Regions from separate parts of the Streptomyces sp. Qhu-G9 genome, predicted to be linked through region 2. Evidence: riboswitches for the same ligand, from Rfam matches in the RefSeq annotation. Region 2 holds a riboswitch; each other region holds the start of a gene.
What was found. A riboswitch is a leader RNA that binds a small molecule or an ion and turns the genes downstream of it on or off. The one in region 2 is predicted to bind cyclic di-AMP.
Positions count from the first base shown of each region.

Region 1: it holds a riboswitch for cyclic di-AMP, as region 2 does, so the genes downstream of both, O1Q96_RS40145 (C40 family peptidase) here and O1Q96_RS04870 (LysM peptidoglycan-binding domain-containing protein) in region 2, are expected to answer to the same signal.
Region 3: it holds a riboswitch for cyclic di-AMP, as region 2 does, so the genes downstream of both, O1Q96_RS34945 (M23 family metallopeptidase) here and O1Q96_RS04870 (LysM peptidoglycan-binding domain-containing protein) in region 2, are expected to answer to the same signal.

Region 1 covers NZ_CP114283.1:8,652,505-8,660,267, forward strand. Annotated here, with positions in the region: gene pcrA (DNA helicase PcrA) at 1-2,067, opposite strand, end outside; cyclic di-AMP (ydaO/yuaA leader) riboswitch at 2,559-2,730, shown strand; gene O1Q96_RS40145 (C40 family peptidase) at 2,738-3,895, shown strand; gene O1Q96_RS40150 (hypothetical protein) at 4,005-4,358, opposite strand; gene O1Q96_RS40155 (C40 family peptidase) at 4,816-5,877, shown strand; gene O1Q96_RS40160 (LuxR C-terminal-related transcriptional regulator) at 6,011-6,772, opposite strand; gene O1Q96_RS40165 (ATP-binding protein) at 6,769-7,763, opposite strand, start outside.
Region 2 covers NZ_CP114283.1:705,553-713,315, forward strand. Annotated here, with positions in the region: gene O1Q96_RS04855 (GntR family transcriptional regulator) at 1-230, opposite strand, end outside; gene fahA (fumarylacetoacetase) at 634-1,848, opposite strand; partial or broken gene O1Q96_RS04865 (HAD family hydrolase) at 2,184-2,981, shown strand; gene O1Q96_RS04870 (LysM peptidoglycan-binding domain-containing protein) at 3,143-3,874, opposite strand; cyclic di-AMP (ydaO/yuaA leader) riboswitch at 3,877-4,041, opposite strand; gene O1Q96_RS04875 (polyprenyl synthetase family protein) at 5,962-6,972, shown strand; gene O1Q96_RS04880 (LolA family protein) at 7,286-7,763, shown strand, end outside.
Region 3 covers NZ_CP114283.1:7,446,222-7,453,984, forward strand. Annotated here, with positions in the region: gene O1Q96_RS34935 (HPr family phosphocarrier protein) at 147-428, shown strand; gene O1Q96_RS34940 (GntR family transcriptional regulator) at 737-1,429, opposite strand; gene O1Q96_RS34945 (M23 family metallopeptidase) at 1,692-2,465, opposite strand; cyclic di-AMP (ydaO/yuaA leader) riboswitch at 2,478-2,638, opposite strand; gene O1Q96_RS34950 (M16 family metallopeptidase) at 2,871-4,259, opposite strand; gene O1Q96_RS34955 (M16 family metallopeptidase) at 4,256-5,629, opposite strand; gene O1Q96_RS34960 (DNA gyrase/topoisomerase IV subunit A) at 6,036-7,763, shown strand, end outside.

The sequences.
Region 1 (7,763 bases), 7.9 Mb from region 2:
CGTGATGCCGACGTACGCGAGGCGCCGCTCCTCCTCCAGCTCCTTGGTCTGGCCGAGCGCGCGCATGTGCGGGAAGACGCCGTCCTCCAGGCCGGTCAGGAACACCACGGGGAATTCGAGGCCCTTGGCGGTGTGGAGGGTCATGAGCGTTATCACTCCGGACCCGTCGTCGTCCTCGTCCGGGATCTGGTCGGAGTCGGCGACGAGCGCGACCCGCTCCAGGAACGCGGAGAGCCCGGCCGGCGTCTCGCCCTCACCGGCCTCCTGCTCGAACTCCAGGGCCACCGCGGCCAGTTCCTGGAGGTTCTCGATGCGGGTCTCGTCCTGCGGGTCGGTCGAGGCCTGCAACTCGGCGAGGTAGCCGGTCCGTTCGAGCACCGCTTCCAGGACCGTCGCCGGGCCCGCGCCCGACTCGACGATCGTCCGGAGGTCCTCCATCAGCGTGTTGAACCGCTTGACGGCGTTGGTCGAGCGGGCCGCCATGCCGTACGCCTCGTCGACGCGGCGCAGGGCCTGCGGGAAGCTGATCTTCTCGCGCTGGGAGAGCGCGTCGATCATGGCCTCGGCGCGGTCGCCGATGCCGCGCTTCGGCACGTTCAGGATGCGGCGCAGTGGTACGGAGTCCTCCGGGTTCGCGAGCACACGCAGGTACGCGAGGACGTCCCGGACCTCCTTGCGCTCGTAGAAGCGGACGCCGCCGACGACCTTGTAGGGCAGGCCGACACGGATGAAGACCTCTTCGAAGACACGGGACTGGGCGTTCGTACGGTAGAAGACGGCGACGTCGCCCGCCTTCGCGTCGCCCGAGTCGGTGAGACGGTCGATCTCGTCGGCGACGAACTGGGCCTCGTCGTGCTCCGTGTCGGCGACGTAGCCGGTGATTCTGGCGCCCGCGCCCGCGTTGGTCCACAGGTTCTTGGGGCGGCGCGATTCGTTGCGCTCGATGACCGCGTTGGCCGCGGTGAGGATCGTCTGGGTGGAGCGGTAGTTCTGCTCCAGCAGGATCGTCGTCGCGTTCGGGTAGTCCTCCTCGAACTGGAGGATGTTGCGGATGGTCGCACCGCGGAAGGCGTAGATCGACTGGTCGGCGTCACCGACGACGCACAGCTCGGCGGGCTGGAGGTCGTCCTCGCGGGGCGGTACGTCGACCGGGTGCTCGGAGGTGCCGACGAGCTCCCGCACCAGGGCGTACTGCGCGTGGTTCGTGTCCTGGTACTCGTCGACGAGGACGTGGCGGAAGCGACGGCGGTAGTGCTCGGCGACGTCGGGGAAGGCACGCAGGAGGTTGACCGTCGTCATGATCAGGTCGTCGAAGTCCAGCGCGTTCGCCTCGCGCAGCCGCGACTGGTACATCGCGTAGGCCTGGGCGAGGGTCTTCTCGAAGCCGTCGGTGGCCTGGACGGCGAAGTCCTCCTCGTCGATCAGCTCGTTCTTCAGGTTCGAGATCTTGGCGCTGAAGGACTTCGGCGGGAACCGCTTGGGGTCGAGGTCCAGGTCGCGGCAGACCAGGGCCATGAGGCGCTTGCTGTCGGCGGCGTCGTAGATCGAGAAGGACGACGTGAAGCCGAGCTGCTTCGACTCCCTGCGCAGGATGCGGACGCACGCGCTGTGGAAGGTCATCACCCACATCGCGTTGGCACGCGGGCCGACGAGCTGCTCGACGCGCTCCTTCATCTCGCCCGCGGCCTTGTTCGTGAAGGTGATCGCGAGGATCTGGCCCGGGTGCACCCGGCGCTCGCCCAGCAGGTGGGCGATCCGGTGCGTGAGCACCCGCGTCTTGCCGGAGCCCGCACCGGCCACGATGAGCAGCGGGGAGCCGTGGTGGACCACCGCCGCGCGCTGGTTCTCGTTCAGCCCGTCCAGGAGGGCGGCCGGGTCCACGAGCGGCCTGGAGGCGCCGTCCCGGTAGTACCCCTCCCTGCTCGGCGGCACGTCGAAGCGACCGCCGAACAAGTCGTCCGGCACGGGATCCGGCGCCTGGTCCTCGGGCGGCGGCGGGGGCTCTTCCTCGTGGGCCTGCGAGGGCTTGAGGTCCGCCAGGAAGCTGTCGTCAAAGAGGCTGCTCATCGCTCTCCGAGTCTAGGCGCCCCCACTGACACCCCGCCGCCACCCCGGAAACTCGGCGGAATCCGAACGCGGCGGCCGCCCTCACCCGGCGACGCCCCCCCGGACGCGGGAGCCCCACAGGTACCGGGCACCCCCGGCCCCTCACTCTCCCCATCGAGCCCGTCGCGTTCCGTCACCGAGTCGCGTTCCGTCACCGAGCGGGCCGAGCCGGCCTGCGCGTCGACGTGGAACCACCTGCCCGCTCGCGCCTCCACGGTTCGGCGCTGCCGCCCAATTCTGGCTGATTGAAAGCCAACGCCCTCGCCGACCGGAAGCCACCCCTCCGGACAACTCAGCACATATCAGGGACAATTGACACCGGAGGGCAAGATCAAACTTCGAGGTCACGAAAATGTATCGGGCATTTCGCACATCAAACTTCACAGGAGCCACACGAATTGGCTAACTTTCCTGTAGGCCGCTCGACCCGCACCGGCGAACATCGCCGGGCCGAGCGGACTCCGCCGAATCCGGCACGCCTTCGCGGCCGCCGGAACCGGGGACCCAACCGATCCTGGGGTGAATCGGTCCGACTCCCTCGCGGGACAAGGACCGTAGGGCAAACCTTCCGAAGCACCCGCCCGAACCCGACAGCTAACCCGGTAGGCGGATCACGGAAGGAGACGCCCTCGTGGCGCCACACCGCAAGTCGCGGCCCCCCGGTCCCATGGGCATACGGACCCCGGCCCTCGCCACCGCGGCTCTGACCTCGGTGGCCCTGCTCTCCCAGACGGCGGACGCCTCGCCGGCCACGGAGCCCACGCCGAGCACGGAGGAGGTCCAGAAGAAGATCGACGACCTCTACCAGCAGGCCGGTACGGCCACCGAGAAGTACAACGCGGCCAAGGAGAAGACCACCAAGCAGCGCAAGCGCGTCGGCACTCTGCTCGACGACGTGGCGCAGCGCACGGAGAAGCTCAACGCCGCCCGCGAGGACCTCGGGACGTTCGCCTCCGCGCAGTACCGCACGGGAGCCTCCGCCCCCGACTCGGCGTCCCTCCTCCTCGCGGACAACCCGCAGGACTACTTCGACCGGACCCAGCTGATGAACCGGCTGACGGCCCGCCAGCAGCAGGCCGTCGACGACTACGCGACGCAGCAGGCCGCCACCACCAAGAAGCGGCAGGAGGCGTCCGAGGGGCTGGAGACGCTCACCACGACGCAGAGCACGCTGAAGACGTCCAAGGCCGATGTCCAGCGGAAGCTCGCCGAGGCCCGCGCGCTCCTCTCGAAGCTGACCGCCGAGGAGAGGGTCCGGCTCGCCGCGATCGAGCGGGAGAAGCAGGAGGAGGCCCGTCGCAGGGCCGACGAACTGGCCCGGCGGCAGGCGGCCGACGCGGACCGCCGGCGGCAGGAGGCGGCCGCACAGGCCCAGCCCGGCACGGGGACCTCCACGGGAACGGGAGGCGTGCCGGGCGCCGGCCCGGGTTCCGCCTCCACCGCCAAGGCCGACAAGGCGCTCGCCTTCGCCCGTGCCCAGATCGGCAAGCCGTACGTCTGGGGCGCGAGCGGCCCCGGTTCGTACGACTGCTCCGGCCTCACCCAGGGCGCCTGGAAGGCCGCCGGTGTCACCCTCCCGCGCACGACGTGGGACCAGGTCAAGACCGGTTCGACGGTCTCCTTGAACAGCGCTCAGCCCGGTGACCTCGTCTTCTTCTACGACGACATCAGCCACGTCGGCGTCTACATCGGCGACGGCATGATGATCCACGCCCCGAAGCCGGGCTCGTACGTCCGCGAGGAGTCGGTCTACTACATGCCGATCCACAGCGTGGTGCGGCCGGCGTAGAGGCGCCGCTCGGGGCGGGGGCCCAGGGGCCCTCGGGGCGGGAGGCACGACGGGGGGCACGGCACGCGCGCGTGCCCCGGTCCGGCCCGGGATCAGGCCCGGCCGGAGATCAGGTCCAGAGAACCGCGATGAAGATGTTCGCCGTGGTCAGTGCCCCGACCAGGCCGAACAGTTCCTTCTCCACCCTCTCCTCGTCGCGTTTCACGTAGACGAGGCCGAGGATCACGACCAGCAGCGCCAGTTTCACGCCGATCTTGATGTTGTTGACGGTCTGGTCGTCGGCCTGGTTCAGGCCGACGAGGACCGCGCCGGTGACCAGCATGGTCAGCGCGCCGTGGAGCATCGCGGGGGTGAAGCGGGCCGTGCCGTCGCCCATCGCCCTCATCTGGGTGAGGAATCCGCCCAGCAGGGAGGCGATGCCGATGATGTGCAGGGCGACGAAGACATGAATGAGTACGTCCATGAGCCCGGACCCTAACCGGACGTCCGGATACCGCCTCGCACCACCCCGGTCCGGACACCCCTGCGGCAGCCTGCTCGGCACCCCCTGGCGGAGCCCATAGCACCGTCCTGCGTGCCGCTCCCCCGCAATCCGCGCTTCGGTCAGCCCATCGCGCCAAGTCGGTGGCGCCTGGCCCGGATCGCGGTCGCATCCGGTCAGCCCGTGCCCGACTGTCACCACTTCCGTACATGCCGTTACCCCGGGCACATCACCAGGTTTAGCGTCCTTCCCGAGGTGACCGGCTTCCCACCACAACCGCCCGGGCCAGGGGCGGCTGCCGGCGCCACCGCCGAGAAGGGTCCGGCGGCGTCCCGCTCCCCCTGTGCGGGCCGCCGCCGGACGTGCAACCGGCCCCTGAGAACCGCCGCCTCGGACACATCGTGTCCCGGCGGCCGTACGGAAGGAACGTGGATCGCACGTGGCAGCGCACCGTAAGCCCAGACAGCGCTCACTCGGCGGTGGTACGGCCCGTACCGCCTTCACCATCGCCCTCGCGGGGGCGGCGAGCGCGACCGGGTTCGACGGGACCGGAGCCGCTTCGCCCGAGCTGACGCCGGCTCAGGTGAGGGCCAAGGTCGACAAGTTGTACCAGGAGGCGGAGGTCGCCACCGAGAAGTACAACGGGGCGAAGGAGAAGTCCGGGAAGGCGGCGGGGCGGCTCGGCACCCTGCAGGACGAGGCCGCGCGCAAGACGGAGCGGCTCAACTCCGAGCGGGACGCGCTCGGTTCGCTGGCGACCGCCCAGTACCGGGACGGGGGCGTCGATCCCTCTCTGGCACTGATGCTCTCCTCGGACCCCGACCAGTACCTGGAGGGGGCCGCGTTCGCCGAGCGCGCAGGCAACAGGCAGGCCTCGACGGTTTCGCGCGTACGGACCCAGCTGCGCGAGATCGAGCAGCTGCGCGGGGCCGCGCACGTCGAGCTCACGTCGCTGAAGGCGCAGCAGGCGGAACTGAAGCGGCACAAGAAGACGGTCACCGGGAAGCTGGGCGAGGCGCGCCGGCTCCTGTCGGGGCTGTCGGACGAGGACCGGGCGCGGATCGGTGCGGACGACGCGGACACCGCCCGCGCCTCACGATCCGCCCCGGCGCCGCGCGACCTGGGCGCGGGTAGCTCCGCACAGGCGCCCAACTCCCGTACGGCGGCGGCGATCTCCTACGCCTACGGGAAGCTCGGCAGCCCGTACGTGTGGGGTGCCACGGGCCCCGCCGCCTTCGACTGCTCGGGTCTGATGCAGGCCGCGTACCGCGCCGCGGGCCTCTCGCTGCCCCGGACGACGTACGCGCAGATCAACGCGGGCCGACGCGTGTCCCGGTCCGAACTGCAGCCCGGGGACCTGGTGTTCTTCTACTCGGGCATCAGCCATGTGGGGCTGTACGTGGGCAACGGACAGATGGTGCACGCGCCCAACCCGTCGGCGCCGGTGCGGGTGGCGCCGATCGACGAGATGCCGTTCGCGGGGGCCACTCGCGTGGCGTGAGCGGGCCTGCCTCGCCGCAGGCGTCGCGGCCCCCACCGGCCGGGACCGCGGCCCGGCCGACCTGCGTCGCGCCGCGGAGCAGGTCGGCACGTCGACCGCACGGACTTCCAGACCGTGCGGTGGAACCCTGCCGTCAGACCAGCCGTCGCGCTGTCGCCCACCGCGTCAGCTCGTGCCGGTTCGACAGCTGCAGCTTCCGCAGCACCGCCGACACGTGCGACTCGACGGTCTTCACCGAGATGAACAGCTGCTTGGCGATCTCCTTGTACGCGTACCCGCGGGCGATGAGGCGCAGGACCTCCCGCTCGCGCTGGGTGAGGCGGTCGAGGTCCTCGTCGACGGGCGGGGCGTCGGTCGACGCGAACGCGTCGAGGACGAAGCCGGCCAGGCGGGGCGAGAAGACCGCGTCGCCGTCCTGGACGCGGAAGACGGAGTCGACGAGGTCGGTGCCGGTGATCGTCTTCGTGACGTAGCCACGGGCGCCGCCGCGGATCACACCGATGACGTCCTCCGCGGCGTCGGACACGGACAGCGCGAGGAACCGCACCGGCTGCTCGGCGTCGGCCATCAACGGCGAGCAGCGGCGCAGGACTTCGACCCCGCCGCCGCCCGGCAGGTGCACGTCGAGGAGGACGACCTCGGGGCGGGTCGCGGTGATGACCGTGACCGCCTGGTCGACGTCCGCGGCCTCGCCGACCACTTCGACGCCGGTCCGCTCGGTCTGCCCGATCTCCGCCTGGACTCCCGTACGGAACATGCGGTGGTCGTCGACGAGGACCACGCGCACGTGTCGTCCGGGGCCGGTGACGGCCGGATCGGGGGCGCCGGCCGCGCCCGCGCCGGGCGCACCGGCGTCCGGCCCGGCCGCTCCGGTCGGTTCGTTCGCGTCGCTCATGTCTCCGCCCTCTCCATCTCCAGCTCGACCTCCGTGCCGCCGCCCGGCACCGCGCGCAGCCGCGCCGTCCCGCCGTTGCGCTCCATGCGGCCGATGATCGATTCTCTGACGCCCATGCGGTCGGCGGGTATCGAGTCCAGGTCGAATCCGGGACCGCGGTCCCGGACCGACACGAAGACGGTCCTTCCCTCGACCTCGGCGAAGACCTGCACCGCGCCGCCCTCGCCACCGTACTTGGCCGCGTTCACCATGGCTTCCCTCGCGGCCTGCATCTGGGCGCCGGTCCTGTCGTCGAGGGGGCAGTCGCCGACGACCACGACCTCGATGGGAACCCCGTGCTTGTCCTCGACCTCCGCCGCGCTGCGCTTGACGGCCTCGGCGAGGGTGTCGGGCTCCTCCGCCTCGTCCTTGCCGGTGCCCTCCGGTTTGTAGAGCCAGTTGCGCAGGTCGCGCTCCTGGGCGCGGGCGAGGCGCCGGACCTCGCTCGCGTTCTCCGCGTTGCGCTGTATCAGTGTCAGGGTGTGCAGCACCGAGTCGTGGACGTGCGCGGCGACTTCGGCCCGCTCCTGCGCGCGGATGCGCATCAGGCGCTCCTCGGAGAGGTCCTGGGTCATGCGCACGAGATACGGACCGGCCAGCAGCGCTATCCCGACGAGGACGGCGAGCGCGGCCTGCAGCACCGAACCGAGGTGGGCGGCGGAGCCCTGCAGGACGAACATCCCGGAGACTCCCGCGGCGACGAGCAGGACCCCGGCCGCGGAGCGGAGCAGTGAGATCGTGCGCTTGCGGCGGCCGGCCTCCATCCAGCGGGCCCGCCGCGCATTGTCCGCCTGGCGCCAGACCAGGGCCACGCCCGCGCCGACGAGGACGGTGGGCCAGAGGTAGGCCTTGGCCCCGCCGCTCAGATCGACGTTCCCGACGAAGATCATGGCCACCACGACCATGGCGAGCAGCGCGACGATCTGGCCCTTGTCGGGCTTGCGGGCGACGA
Region 2 (7,763 bases):
TCGGCCCGCAGCAGGTCGAGGGCCTGGCGCACGGTGCCCCGCGAGGCGCGGTAGTCGGTCCCGATGGCTGTCTCGTGCGGCAGTGTGCCGTCCGGGAAGCCGCCTGCCAGTACCTGGTGGCGCAGCAGGTCGGCGAGTTGCCTGGCCCGGTCCGCGCGCAGCCGACGCCGGTGGGCCGCGACGGTGGTCGCGCCCTGGCCGGCGTGGTCTCGGATGCGTTCGGTGGGCATGCGACGGACCATACCCAGGGGGTACGCGATGTGGTGTTGCCACAGTGTTGCGCCACCATCGGCTCTGCCGGGCGGGCGGCTGACCTGGGGTTTCTGGCGGGCGGTGGCAAGATCTGCCACTGCTGGCCCCGGCTGGGGAGCAGCCGCTCACCGTGCCGTGCCGACGCCGCCGCGCCCTGCCGTGAACGCCGGCCTCCACCGGGCTGTCCCTGCCGGAATGGTCGCCTCCGCCGGGCTGCCCCCGCTGGAACGGCCGCTTCCACCGGGCTGTCGCCGCCGGACCGACCGTCCGCGCGGTCACGCACGGACGGTCGCCCGCGTTCCCGCGGACGCGTGGCCGCTCACCCCCGGGTGGCCGCTGGTCTCCCCGAGCGGGCAGCCCGCCCGCCCCCGGGGCGCGTGGTCAGGCGCCCGGGGCGATCCGTCCCGTCACTTCGCCGAGTCCCACCCGCGTCCCGTCCGGGCCGGGCGCCCAGGCCGTCAGGGTCACGACGTCGCCGTCCTCCAGGAACGTCCGCTTGCCGTCCGGGAGTTCGAGGGTGTCGCGGCCGTTCCAGGTCAGCTCCAGGAGCGAGCCCCGCTCGCTCTCCGAGGGCCCGCTCACCGTGCCCGACCCGTACAGGTCGCCCGTGCGCAGCGAGGCCCCGTTGACGGTCATGTGGGCGAGCTGCTGGGCGGCCGTCCAGTACATCGTGGAGAACGGCGGCTCGGACACCACATGGCCGTTGACGGCGACGGAGATGCGCAGGTCGTAGCCGCCCGGGTCCTCCGAGGCGTCGTCCAGGTAGGGGAGGAGGGGGTGCGTGCGTGCCGGGGGCGCGACCCGGGCGTCCTCCAGCGCGTCGAGCGGTGTGATCCAGGCCGACACCGAGGTGGCGAAGGACTTGCCGAGGAAGGGGCCGAGGGGGACGTACTCCCAGGCCTGGAGGTCGCGCGCGGACCAGTCGTTGAGGAGGCAGAGACCGAAGACGTGTTCGCGGAAGTCGCTCAGGGGCACCGGTGTGCCCATCGCGGAGGGGGCGCCGACGACGAACCCGACCTCCGCCTCGATGTCCAGCCGGACGGACGGGCCGAAGACCGGCGCCGGGTCCGCCGGGGCCTTGCGCTGGCCGGCGGGGCGTACGACGTCCGTCCCGGAGACCACGACGGTGCCCGACCGGCCGTGGTAACCGATGGGCAGGTGCTTCCAGTTGGGGGTGAGGGAGTCCTCGGCGTCGGGACGGAAGATCTGGCCGACGTTCCGGGCGTGGTTCTCGGAGGCGTAGAAGTCGACGTAGTCGGCGACCTCGAAGGGGAGGTGGAGGGTCACCTCGGAGAGCGGGTGGAGCAGGGGCGCGACGGCCTCGCGGTGGGCGGGCACCGTCACCCACGCGGTGAGCGCGCGCCGCACGTCCGACCACGCCGTGCGGCCGGCCGCGAGCAGCGGGTTCAGCGAGGGGCGGGCGAGCAGGGAGGCGTACGGGGAGCCGAGTTCCACCGCAGCGGCCCCCGCGTCGAGGACGTGATCGCCCAGCCGGACGCCCACGCTGCGGTGTTCGGAGCCGCTCAGGGAGAAGACGCCGTACGGAAGATTGTGCGGGCCGAAGGGATCGCCCTCGGTGACATCGAAGGGGGGCATCGGGTGCTGCCTCGCTTTCCGGGTGGGTGGGGCACACGTTACGGGGAGGCGCCGTTCGTGTGCAGTGCCCAAGGAGTTCGTGATGTCCGTTCGAGGGCGAACCGAACCCGGCGGATGGAGACGGCAGGGGCGCGTGGGAGTGGACAGGAGCGCATGGGGGTGGGCAGTCGCGGACGGGAGTGCGACGGGGCCTGTGGGGCGGTTGATATGTCACGGGATTAGCCCGAACTACCGGGTCCAGATGGGACATACGGTGACGCGTGAGGCGGTCGAGGTGCCGAACGACGTCCGGTTCCCGTCGAGTCGTTGGGGCCTCCGATCCGTATTCTCTGATCATGGCCGCACCGATTGCATATTCACTTATCGCCACTGACCTGGACGGGACGCTGCTGCGCGGCGACGACACCCTCTCGGACCGGTCACGCGCCGCGCTGGCGATGGCGGTCGGGAGAGGCGCCCGTCACCTCGTGGTGACGGGACGCCCCGCTCCGCGTGTACGGCCGCTGCTGGACGAACTGGGCAGCCAGGGACTCGCGGTGTGCGGGCAGGGTGCGCAGCTGTACGACGCCGGGGCCGACCGCATGGTGTGGTCCGTCACGCTCGAACGCGAGCTGGCCGAGGTGGCTCTCGGCAAGATCGAGGCGGAGGTCGGCGAGGTGTACGCGGCCGTCGATCAGGACGGGGTCGACGGCCTCACCCTCATCGAGCCGGGCTACGAGATGCCGCATCCGACGCTCCCGGCGGTACGGGTGCTGCACCGCGACGACCTCTGGAAGGCGCCCATCAGCAAGGTGCTGCTGCGCCATCCTCTTCTCTCCGACGACGAGTTGGCGTCCGCGGCCCGCGGAGCGGTCGGCTCCCTCGCCACCGTGACGATGTCGGGTCCCGGCACCGTCGAACTCCAGCCATGCGGCATCACCAAGGCGACGGGTCTCGCGCTGGCCGCCAGACACCTCGGCCTGACGTCGGCCGAGACCATCGCCTTCGGGGACATGCCCAACGACATCCCCATGTTCGACTGGGCAGCGCACGGAGTCGCGATGGAGAACGCGCATCCCGAACTGAAGGCCGTCGCCGACGAGATCACACTCTCGAACGAGGACGACGGCATCGCGGTCGTCCTGGAGCGGCTGTGCTCCCCCGACCGGGCCGACGCCGACCGGGCCGACGCCGACCGGGCCGACGCCGACCGCGCCGACAGCCGGACGGGCCGGCATGTCGGTCGGCAGGCGGGACAGCGAACAGGTCAGCAGGTCGGCCGGGGAACAGGCCAGGGGGTCGCCACGGGTGCCGGTCAGTAGGCTCCGAAGACGTTGTCGATCGAGCCGTACCTGTCGGCGGCGTAGTTGCACGCCGCCGTGATGTTGGCGACCGGGTCGAAGGGGTCCAGTGACGTCCCGGGCACGTGGTACGCGGTGAACGTCGGGTCGATGACCTGGAGGAGCCCCTTCGACGGCGTACCGGCGGCCGCGTTGGAGTCCCAGTTGTTCAGGGCCTGCGGGTTCCCGGACGACTCGCGGATGATGTTGCGGTGGATGCCGTTGTAGGTGCCCGGGATGCCCTGCTGGGCCATGACGTCCAGCGACTCCCTGATCCAGCCGTCGAGGTTGTCCGCGTACGTCTTCGCGGAGGCGGGGGTGACGGTGGAAGCGGTGGTCGCCTTGGCCGTCTTGGCGGACGTCTGGGCGTTCTTGGTGCCCACGGTCAGCTTGAGGCCCGGGCGGATGAGTGCCGGGTCGTTGCCGATGACCGCACGGTTGGCCTTGTAGAGCTTCTTCCAGTCGCCCTTGGTGTGCGCCTTCGCGATCTTCGACAGGGTGTCGCCCGAGACCACCTTGTAGGTGATCAGCGAGACCTGCGGGACCGCGGCCGGAGCGGACTGTGCCGCTTGGGCCGGCTGGGCGGCGTGGGCGCCGGTCGCCCCCACGAGGGGAAGTGCGAGCGCGGCGCCGCCCGTCCCGGCGGCGACGATGCCACGGGTGAGGGGGCTCGTTCTGGGGCGGCGGTGCTTACCTCGTGCGGCCATGCCGAATTCCTCTCCGACGCCTGCGAGGTGAGCTGTCGGGTTCGGGCGGGAGATGCCCGGCCGCGTGCTGTACGCGACTAAACCCCTAGTCGATCCGATATCCGGACCGACGGCTTACCTGGGTCCCCCGCTCCTGCCGTACGCGAGTCAATGGGTGGGTGGGATTTCCGGGCGGCGGCAGGATTAGGCGATCCGTCCGGAGTGACGTGAACGTATGCGAGAGCACATGCCGTGAACAAGCCCCGAATTCGCACAGCAGCGGTTATGACCGGCCTTGTCGGGCGTATATCCCTTGATCCATTCGGAAGGCAAAGTTCAACTTGCTTTCCGTGAAGGGAAATCGGCCGGCCATGCGAAATGATCACTTTGAGTGAGCGTGACTCAATTCACTGGCGCACATGGGGAATTAGGGAAACCGCTCAGCAATACGGGCAACTCGGTCGTCTTCGGGAGGTTCTAGCGACTTGCGGGTCGTATCGAATGCTGTATGTCCGGAAGAAAGGTGATATGCCGGACTGGACGAGTGCCGGACGGCGCCGTCCGGCGCCGGACGGTGTCGACTGGGTGCTGATGAGTGCTGATGGGTGTCGGTGAGCGTCAGCGATCACCGGTGATCGCCTTCCTCCTTCGGCGCGCGGGGGAGGGCTGTGGAGGTGCGGGATCGCCGCATTTCCGCTGTGCGGAACGCCGGACGGATCGCCGCGCCATTCCCAGTGCTCTCCCGCGGGGACGGTCGATCTTTCTTTCGCCGAGGTGCGTCAGGAATTCCTCGGTCAATCACGACTCGTTCACTCCGCCGCGCAAAACCGTGTCGGCACAGGAGCGATTTCCCGCCATCGCTCAACTCCCGTGTCACCCTTGGCTCTTGCCCCATGCGGTCGGTTTCGTCCCGCCTGTTCGGGGTTCTGGTGGGCGAGTGCGGGAGCCCGCGAAGTCATTCCCCTGTTCGTGGAATCCCTTCCCCGGGTGCCGTGGAACACCATCTTCCCGCCGGCTCGCGGACCACCTCGCCGTGGGTTCTGAAGTCCGCCTCACCGCAGGTGATTTCGGAGTGCGGCTCGACACTCGCCTCCCACGGCAGGACCGGTCGGTGCAGGGCATCCGGGATGCGTTTCGTCCGCCGTGGCAGAGGAGTTGGCGCCCGGCGGGGAAGGCGGCGAGTCGGATGCGATGGCTGGAGAAAGGGCGCGGTCGATGGCGTTCGGTTCCGTGCATCACGTTCTCCGTAGAACCCGATTTCCGGGGAACCGTCGAATCGCGACCGTGACGATCTGTCAGCTCCCGGGCGTGTCCGGTCAGCAGGGCGGGAGGGGGAGGTATTCGAGAAGCGCGGGTACGGGTTCCGGTTCGGGTTCGGGTTCGGCGCCGAGGGGACGCCACGCGCGCGTGGCGCTTGGTTCCGTCCGTGAGGGGAACGCGGACATCGTCGTGAGTCGTTTCGCGGGCCGAGCATGCTTCGCGGGCCGAGCGTGAGTCGTCTCGTAGGCCTCGTGGGCCTCGTAGGGGAAGGGCGTACGCATGCCCATGGGCGTCACCTCAGTGGACCGGGTGCGTCGTGCGACGCGGCCGGGGCGCCGCGGTGATCACGAGCGGAGCCGCCGGAGATCTCGTGGAGGACAGCGAGCCCGTCGCCACCCGGAGCCTCGGAACGGTCAGGGGGCTTGCGTGACGCCCGGTCTCCGGCGGCAGGGCGAATCCGCCCGCCCGCTCGCCCGCCCGTCCTGGGGCCCTGGACCAGAAACGGGAGCGCGGCCGATTTCGGACGCACTGTCGGACAAGACCGATCACGCCCGGAAAAGACTTCCTCTTTCAGGACATATCAGTCGTATCGGTCGTATCGCCAGATCGGGAACATACCCCTCGTGCTCCGATGCCGCCCGGCCTGGCCGACGGGGCAAAAGGGACCAGGTGGAGCGTGTCAGGCAGGGTGGTGGCGGGTGACGGGCGGGCGCTCATCGTGATCGAAAGACGACCGGATACGCTGACTTGAGTGCCAGCAGCGACACATCGACAAACACCCACAGCACCCAGCACACCCAGAGCATCCAGAGACCGCCGTTGAGAGCGTCAGCAGACAGGAGACCCTCGTGACCGTCGTCGGGCCGTTCGGGCTGAGCGTGCGGGACCAGGCTCTCGAAGCCGATGTCCAGGCCGGACTGGTGGCTGTCGAGGAGGGACTGCTCGAGGCCACCAAGAGCGAGGTCCCGTTCATCACGGAAGCCGCGCAGCACCTCGTGCGTGCGGGCGGCAAGCGGTTCCGGCCGCTGCTCGTGATGCTCGCCGCCCAGTTCGGTGACCCGTACGCGCCGGGCATCGTGCCCTCGGCGGTCGTCGTCGAGCTGACCCACCTCGCCACGCTGTACCACGACGACGTGATGGACGAGGCGGACGTGCGCCGCGGAGTGCCCAGCGCCAACAGCCGCTGGGACAACTCGGTCGCCGTCCTCACCGGAGACTTCCTCTTCGCGCGTGCCTCGCACATCCTGGCCGACCTGGGTCCCGAGGCCGTACGCATCCAGGCGGAGGCCTTCGAGAGGCTGGTCACCGGCCAGATCCTGGAGACGGCCGGACCGCGTGACGGGCGTGACCCGGTCGACCACTACATGGACGTGCTCAGCGGCAAGACCGGCTCGCTGATCGCCGTGGCGGGACGATTCGGCGCGATGATGTCGGGCGCAGACGAGACGGTCGTCGACGTGCTGACGCAGTACGGCGAGCGGCTCGGCGTCGCCTTCCAGCTCGCCGACGACGTCCTGGACATCGCGAGCGACTCGCGCGAGTCCGGCAAGACGCCGGGCACCGATCTGCGCGAGGGCATTCCGACGATGCCCGTCCTGCTGCTGCGTGAGCGCGTGGAGCGGCTCGGGCTCGCCGAGGACATCGCCCTGTCCGAGCTGCTCGCCTCGGACCTGACGGACGACGCACGGCATGCGGAGGCGCTGGCCAGGCTGCGCGTCCACCCCGCGCTGGACCAGGCCCGCCGCGACACCGTGCGGTACGCGGAGGAGGCCCGCGCCACGCTGGCGCCGCTCCCGGAGTGCTACGCGAAGGCGGCTCTGGTGGAGCTGTGCGACGCGGTGGTGCACCGGGCGGGCTGACCTGAACCTGCGCGCCTCCCTCCTCAGGACCCCAACGAGCCTCAGGACCCCATCGGGTGGGCGGCTTGGCGAGTTACGGCGAGTTACATGGACGGTGTCTCCCCTACACGACCCCTACGGGTCGGGGGAGGCGCCGTCCCCCCATGTCATACCGCAGGTGTAGGCGGAGTTGGCTCCGAGGTCTGACGCTTTCCTCCGGCCGATTTGGTCAGATTGGAAACACCACTTCACAGGAGTTCGGGTGACAATGGCGGCCAGGGGTGGACGAGTGCGTGGACGGTAAGCCGCCGCCGACGACGGAGGTAGGGCACACATGGCACCGTACGAATCCGACGACAGCACGACCGGGGACGAGGCCGACGACATGCGCGCCGGCCGGCGCAAAGCCGCGCGGTACGTCGTTCCCGTTGCGGTGGTGGGGGTGGCGGCGGCGACCATCGGGCTGGTCCCGGCGTTCGCCGGCTCCGGAGACCCCGACCTGCCGGATGTCAGCGCCCAGCAGCTCATCGAGAAGATCGCCGCGTCGGACGTGCAGCGGCTGTCCGGCACGGTGAAGATCAGTACGGACCTGGGCCTGCCGGGCCTCGGCGGTCTGGAGAGCAGCCTCGGCGGCGGGATGGGCGGGCGCGACGGCTCGGGTTCGTCCGCGGACCCGTCGTCCAAGCTGCTGGAACTGGCGTCCGGTACGCACACGCTGCGGGTCGCGGCCGACGGCGAGGACAAGCAGAAGCTGTCCCTGCTCGACAAGGCCGCCGAGTACAGCGTGATCCGCAACGGCGACGAGGTGTGGG
Region 3 (7,763 bases), 6.7 Mb from region 2:
GCGCGGGGCAGTCTTGGGGATCGGAGCCGCCCGGGGCCACGTCGGGCCGGGGTCTGGCCGGGCCGGGCTCCTGGTCGCTTCAAGCAGGCTCCACCGTATGAAACAATGGTCTAGACAACCGTGAGACACCTGAAGGGCAGCATCACATGGCTGAGCGCCGCGTCAACGTCGGTTGGGCCGAGGGCCTTCACGCCCGTCCCGCCTCCATCTTCGTCCGGGCGGCCACGGCCTCCGGCGTCCCCGTGACGATCGCCAAGGCGGACGGCAACCCCGTCAACGCCGCTTCCATGCTCGCGGTCCTCGGCCTGGGCGCCCAGGGCGGCGAGGAGATCGTCCTCGCGTCCGACGCCGAGGGCGCTGACGCCGCGCTCGACCGCCTGGCGAAGCTGGTCGCCGAGGGTCTCGACGAGCTCCCCGAGACGGTCTGACCCCACGCATCACGTGCGGCGGAGCCGCGTCCCCCCACCCCGGGCGACGCGGCTCCGCCGTTTCCGCACCATGGTCCGGTCCCGGCCCGCGTGGAGACGACCGGCCCCCGGCTGCGCACGACGTCCGGCCCTGGTGGAGTGCCGTCGGCATCCGTCACAGATCTTCCCGTCGGCGCTATTCGCGTGCAATCCGGGACTCGATTTCCGTGCACGCAGAAATCACGTGCTCGGCAATTCCGGGCACGCGGGAAAATGGGCATCAGAAATATGCCCCTGCCGAATATCCCTCTTTGTATACGGCGCCACTGTTAATGCCGCAGGCCCGCCGTGTTTACGGGATGTTGCGAAGTCCTCACACGCTCGACGCGGTCTCGGCCCGGAAAGCGCAGCCGGTGCGCGGTCGTCGCCCGCTCGGTGTGCAGTGCCGTGACCGCCCGGGCACGGTCGCTGTCGCCCCGGGCCACGGCGTCCACGATGGCCCCGTGCTCGGTCCAGGACTCGGCGGGATGCGCGGGCGCCTCGACCGCGTACATCCAGGCGATCTTGTGCCGCAGCTGGGCGAGCGTCGAGGTCAGCTGCGGGCTGCCCGAGGCCTGCGCGAGCGTCTCGTGGAACCAGCCCCCCAGTGAGCGCAGATCCTCGCTGTTACCCCTCCTGGCCCGCTCCTGGCCCAGTCTGACCAGGCCGCGCAGCACCTTGAGGTGCGCCTCGGTGCGGCGCTGCGCGGCACGGGCGGCACCCAGCGGTTCCAGCAGCATGCGCATCTCCAGGAGGTCCGCGGCCTCCTGCTCCGTGGGCTCCGCCACGCACGCGCCCGCGTGTCTGCGGGTGACCACGAAGCCCTCCGCCTCCAGTGTGCGCAGCGCCTCGCGCACGGGGACCCGCGAGACGCCGTAACGACGCGCGAGCAGTTCTTCGGTGAGCCGGCTGCCGCGCTCGTAGACACCCGCGACGATGTCGTCACGAATCGCCGTGCATACCGAGCGCGCGGGAATACGCATGACCGGACCTCCGCCTTAATCCCCGCGAAACGCGGTCGATCGACGCTTGTTCGGTGACTCTATTGCAGTGAGCGGGAAATTCCGATGGCAGCCCGGAATCCATGGCTATTTTTTGGACACATCACGTCTCTGAACAGGCAGTCGTCCGGTGCGAAAGAGACCGGGAACGGTCGGGAAGAAGCCCGGAAGGCCCCGGAGCACGCGAAGGCCCCGGCTCAATGAGCCAGGGCCTTCGACGGAGGTGCGCCGACGCGTCGTGCCGTCAGACGTTCACGCCGTGCGAGCGGAGGTATCCGACGGGGTCCATGTCGGACCCGTACTCCGCGGTCGCGCGCGCCTCGAAGTGCAGGTGCGCTCCGGTGACGTTGCCGGTCGCCCCGGAGAGGGCTATCTGCTGTCCCGGAGTGACCGTCTGGCCGACGGAGACGCCGATGGACGAGAGGTGCCCGTACTGGGTGAAGGTGCCGTCGGTCATCTTGATGACGACCTGGTTGCCGTACGCGCCGCCCCAGCCGGCCTCCACCACGGTGCCGGAGCCGACCGCGCGCACGGCGGTGCCGCTGGCGGCGTGGAAGTCGATGCCGGTGTGACTGCCGGAGGACCAGACGGCGCCGCCGGCCTTGTAGCCGGTGGAGACGTACGAACCGGTGATCGGCGAGACGTACGCGTTGAGGCGCTTGCGCTCGGCCTCGCGGGCGGCACGAACCTTGACCTCGCGCTCCTTCTTGGCCTTCGCCGCGGCCTCCTCGGCCCGCTTCTTCGCGTCGGCCTCGGCCTTCTCGCGGGCGGCGGCCTCGTCGGCGGCCTGCTGCTGGGCGGCGGCCTGCGCGTCGATCTCTTCGGCGACCGAGTCGCCGATGATGACGGCCTTGGTGAGGCCGGTCTGCTCGACCGAGCTCTCGGCGGCGAACGCCGGGGCGGCCAGAGTGCCTACGACACCGGTGGTGGCGAGTGCGGCGACGCCCACCGTCCTGCGGGTCGCGCGCTTCATGCTGCTGGGACGACGGTGCTTCCCGGTGGCGCGAGTGAACGCCATGAAGTGGCTGATCCTTTCCTTCCTTCTCGCCTACCGGGTTAGCTGACGGGTTCGGAGCAGGAAGGTCTCCTACGGACCCCCTTCGGGAAGGGCGTCCGATTCACCCCAGGGACTACGTATGGGTCCCCGGCTCCCCTGGCTCGCGCCGTACGGGGACTCGGCGATGACTGTCCGGTGCCGCGGACGCGGCGCACTGCCTGACGAACAGCCGGACTGAAGCTAAACGTCGCCACTTTCAATAGACAAACGGATCACGGGTTTTGTAGCGCATGCCACAGGGCAGACAGGCAACCTCTCTACCAATACGGACAAACCACAGGAGACTCGGCGCAAGAAGAGACCCGGGCGACTCCTGAGTCACCCGGGCCCCGGCCTGCCGACGGTCCTTGCTGCGACTGCCGGTCCCTACTCCGCTGTCACGACGCTGACTTCACCGATACCGAGGGCCCTGACGGGCTCCTCGATCTGCGCGGCGTCTCCGACGAGGACGGTCACCAGACGGTCCACCGGGAAGGCGTTCACCGCGGCCGCCGTGGCCTCCACGGTGCCGGTCGCGGCGAGCTGCTGGTAGAGCGTCGCCTGGAAGTCGTCCGGCAGGTGCTGCTCGACCTGGTCGGCGAGCGTGCCCGCGACGGCGCCCGCGGTCTCGTACTTCAGGGGCGCCACGCCCACCAGGTTCTGCACGGCGACGTCGCGTTCGGCGTCCGTCAGTCCCTCGGCGGCGAGGGTGCGCAGCACCTTCCACAGGTCGTCGAGCGCCGGGCCGGTGTTCGGGGTGTCCACGGAGCCGCTGATGGCGAGCATCGAGATGCCCGTCCCGTCCGGGGCGGAGCGCAGCACCTGGCCGAACGCCCGCACGCCGTAGGTGTATCCCTTCTCCTCGCGCAGGACGCGGTCCAGGCGGGAGGTGAGGGTGCCACCGAGGCAGTACGTGCCGAGCACCTGGGCGGGCCACACCCGGTCGTGCCGGTCGGCGCCGACGCGGCCGATCAGCAACTGCGTCTGGACGGCCCCGGGGCGGTCGACGATGATCACCCGGCCGGTGTCGTCGGCGGTCACCGGCGGCACGGGGCGCGCCTCGGCCTGCGATCCGGTCCAGGCACCGAGCGTGTCCGCGAGCAGCGCGTCGAGGTCGACGCCGGTGAGGTCACCGACGACGACCGCGGTGGCCGTGGCGGGGCGTACGTGCTTCTCGTAGAAGGCACGTACGGCCGCGGAGTCGATCGCGGTGACCGTCTCCTCGCTGCCCTGGCGGGGGCGCGACATGCGCGAGGTCGCCGGGAAGAGCTGCCGGGAGAGCTCCTTGGCGGCCCTGCGGCCCGGGTTGGCGGTCTCGTGCGGGATCTCGTCGAGCCGGTTGCGCACCAGCCGCTCGATCTCGCCGTCGTCGAACGCGGGCGCCCTGAGCGCGTCCGCGAGAAGGCCGAGCGCCTTGGGCAGCCGGGAGACGGGGACTTCGAGGCTGAGCCGCACGCCCGGGTGGTCGGCGTGGGCGTCGAGCGTGGCGCCGCAGCGCTCCAGCTCGGCGGCGAACTCCTCGGCGGAGTGCTTGTCGGTGCCCTCCGAGAAGGCCCTCGCCATGATCGTGGCGATGCCGTCCAGTCCCTTCGGCTCGGCCTCCAGAGGGGCGGCCAGGAGGATCTCGACGGCGACGACCTGCTGGCCGGGGCGGTGACAGCGCAGCACCGTCAGGCCGTTGCCGAGCGCGCCGCGCTCGGGTGCCGGGAAGGCCCAGGGCCTGGCCTCGCCGGCCTGGGGCTGCGGGTGGAAGTCCATCGTGGCGAGCTCGGTCACTTGGCCGCCTCCTCGTCGGTGTCTTCAGCGGCGGCGTCGGTGCCGTCGGCGGCCTCGGCCTCTTCGGGGGCGACCGGCTCGTAGACCAGCACCGCGCGGTTGTCGGGGCGCAGGCGGGCCTTGGCGACCTCCCGGACCTCGTCGGCGGTGACGTCCAGGACGCGCTGGACGGCGGTCAGGGCAAGCTGGGGGTCACCGAACAGGACCGCGTACCGGCACAGTTCGTCGGCGCGGCCCGCGACCGTACCGAGACGGTCCAGCCACTCGCGCTCCAACTGTGCCTGGGCGCGCTCCATCTCCTCGGCCGTGGGCCCCTCCTCGGCGAACCGGGCGAGCTCCTCGTCGACGGCGGACTCGATCACCGGCACCTCGACATCGCCCGACGTCTTCACGTCGAGCCACCCCAGGGAGGGCGCTCCGGCGAGGCGCAGCAGGCCGAACCCGGCCGCCACGGCGGTGCGGTCACGGCGTACGAGCCGGTTGTAGAGCCGGGACGACTCGCCGCCACCGAGGACGGTCAGGGCCAGGTCGGCCGCGTCGCACGCGCGCGTGCCGTCCTCCGGCAGCCGGTAGGCGGCCATCAGCGCGCGGGCCGGGACCTCCTCCTCGACGACCTCGCGCAGCTGCTCACCGATGTTCTCCGGCAGCGAACCGTCGCGCGGGGCGGGCTTTCCGTCGTGGCCGGCGATGGAGCCGAAGTACTTCTCGACCCAGGCGAGCGTCTGCTCGGGGTCGATGTCGCCGACGACCGACAACACGGCGTTGTTGGGTGCGTAGTAGGTGCGGAAAAAGGCGCGCGCGTCCTCGAGAGTGGCCGCGTCCAGGTCGGCCATCGACCCGATCGGGGTGTGGTGGTAAGGGTGGCCCTCCGGGTACGCGAGGGCGGTCAGCTTCTCGAAAGCGGTGCCGTAGGGGACGTTGTCGTAGCGCTGACGGCGTTCGTTCTTGACGACGTCCCGCTGGTTCTCCATCGACTCCTCGTCGAGCGCGGCGAGCAGCGAGCCCATCCGGTCGGCCTCCAGCCAGAGGGCAAGCTCCAGCTGGTGCGTCGGCATGGTCTCGAAGTAGTTGGTGCGCTCGAAACTGGTCGTCCCGTTGAGCGAACCGCCGGCGCCCTGCACCAGTTCGAAGTGGCCGTTGCCCTTGACCTGGCCGGACCCCTGGAACATCAGGTGCTCGAAGAGGTGGGCGAGCCCGGTGCGGCCCTTGACCTCGTGACGCGAGCCGACGTCGTACCAGAGGCACACCGCCGCGACCGGGGTCAGGTGGTCCTCGGAGAGCACCACACGCAGGCCGTTGGCCAGGCGGTGCTCGGTCGCTGTCAGGCCGCCGGAGCCGGCCTCAGCTGTGGCCGTGTGACCCATGGGCATGTACGTCCCTTCGATCGCGGAAAACTGCTCAATTCCTGCTAGTCGTGCCACTGTATGCAAGCGCGCGGACAGCTGGCGAAGTTCCCGCGTCCCGTACGCCGAGAGCGAGCACGCGTCCGCCGTCGGGAGCCTGTACGGTCGTGCGATCACACGGCTCCCGAAGTCGTGTGCGGGCGGGTGGGCTCGCGCTCTCCAACACCTGTTCGGATACTCGGCTCACGTCTTCCGGGTCCCGTGGGCTGCGTCGGCGACACTTCCCACGAGGCAGGCCTGGCAGGTCGGGCACGAGGTCCGTCAGGCCCGTCCGGACGGGTCGTGGTCCGCGTTGTCAGTGGGCCGGTCCACAATGGAGCCCGTCAGAACCCGTTCATGCCCCGGCAGAGACTGTGAAGGAGTCGCCGCAGCGATGGCCCGCCGCAGCACGAAGACCCCGCGACCCGACGACGGCGCTGACTTCGAGGAGCGCATCCTCGACATCGACGTCGTCGACGAGATGCAGGGCTCCTTCCTCGAGTACGCGTACTCGGTCATCTACTCCCGAGCCCTGCCGGACGCCCGCGACGGCCTCAAGCCCGTGCACCGCCGCATCGTCTACCAGATGAACGAGATGGGGCTGCGCCCCGACCGCGGCTACGTGAAGTGCGCCCGTGTCGTCGGCGAGGTGATGGGTAAGCTCCACCCGCACGGCGACGCGTCGATCTACGACGCCCTGGTGCGCCTGGCCCAGCCCTTCTCCATGCGCCTGCCCCTGGTCGACGGCCACGGCAACTTCGGTTCTCTGGGCAACGACGACCCGCCGGCCGCCATGCGGTACACCGAGGCGAGGATGGCCGACGCCACCTCCCTCATGACGGAGTCGATCGACGAGAACACGGTCGACTTCGGCCCGAACTACGACGGCCAGGAGCAGGAGCCGTCCGTCCTTCCTGCGGCGTATCCGAACCTCCTGGTCAACGGCGCGTCGGGCATCGCGGTCGGCATGGCGACGAACATGGCGCCGCACAACCTCGGCGAGGTCATCGCCGCCGCCCGGCACCTGATCCGCCACCCGGGAGCCGACCTCGAGACGCTCATGAAGCACGTCCCGGGCCCCGACCTGCCCACGGGCGGCCGGATCGTCGGCCTCTCCGGCATCAGGGACGCGTACGAGTCGGGCCGTGGCACCTTCAAGATCCGCTCCACGGTGTCCGTCGAGAACGTGACAGCGCGCCGCAAGGGTCTCGTCGTCACGGAACTGCCCTTCACCGTCGGCCCGGAGAAGGTGATCGCGAAGATCAAGGACCTGGTCGGCTCGAAGAAACTGCAGGGCATCGCCGACGTCAAGGACCTCACCGACCGTGCGCACGGCCTGCGGCTGGTCATCGAGGTCAAGAACGGCTTCGTACCGGAGGCCGTCCTGGAGCAGCTCTACAAGCTGACGCCGATGGAGGAGTCCTTCGGCATCAACAACGTGGCCCTGGTGGACGGCCAGCCGCTCACCCTCGGCCTCAAGGAACTGCTGGAGGTGTACCTCGACCACCGCTTCGAGGTCGTGCGCCGCCGCAGCGAGTTCCGTCGCACCAAGAAGCGCGACCGGCTGCACCTGGTCGAGGGTCTGCTCGTCGCCCTGCTGGACATCGACGAGGTCATCCGCCTCATCCGCTCCAGCGACAACTCCGCCCAGGCGAAGCAGCGCCTGATCGAGCACTTCTCCCTGAGCGAGATCCAGACGCAGTACATCCTGGACACGCCGCTGCGCCGCCTGACCAAGTTCGACCGCATCGAGCTGGAGACCGAGCGCGACCGGCTCAACGGCGAGATCGACGAGCTGACCGGCATCCTCGATTCGGACGCCGAGCTGCGCAAGCTGGTGTCGGGCGAGCTGGCCGCGGTGGCCAAGAAGTTCGGCACCGACCGGCGCACGGTGCTGCTGGAGTCCGCCGGTTCGACCGCTGCGGCCGTCCCGCTGCAGGTGGCGGACGACCCGTGCCGGGTCCTCCTGTCGTCGACAGCGCTGCTCGCCCGTACGGCCAACGGCGACCCCTTCGGGGAGAGCGAGGGCCGGCGTGTCAAGCACGACCTGATCGTCTCCGCCGTCCCGGCGACGGCGCTGGGCGAGATCGGCGCGGTCACGTCCGCCGGACGGCTCCTGCGG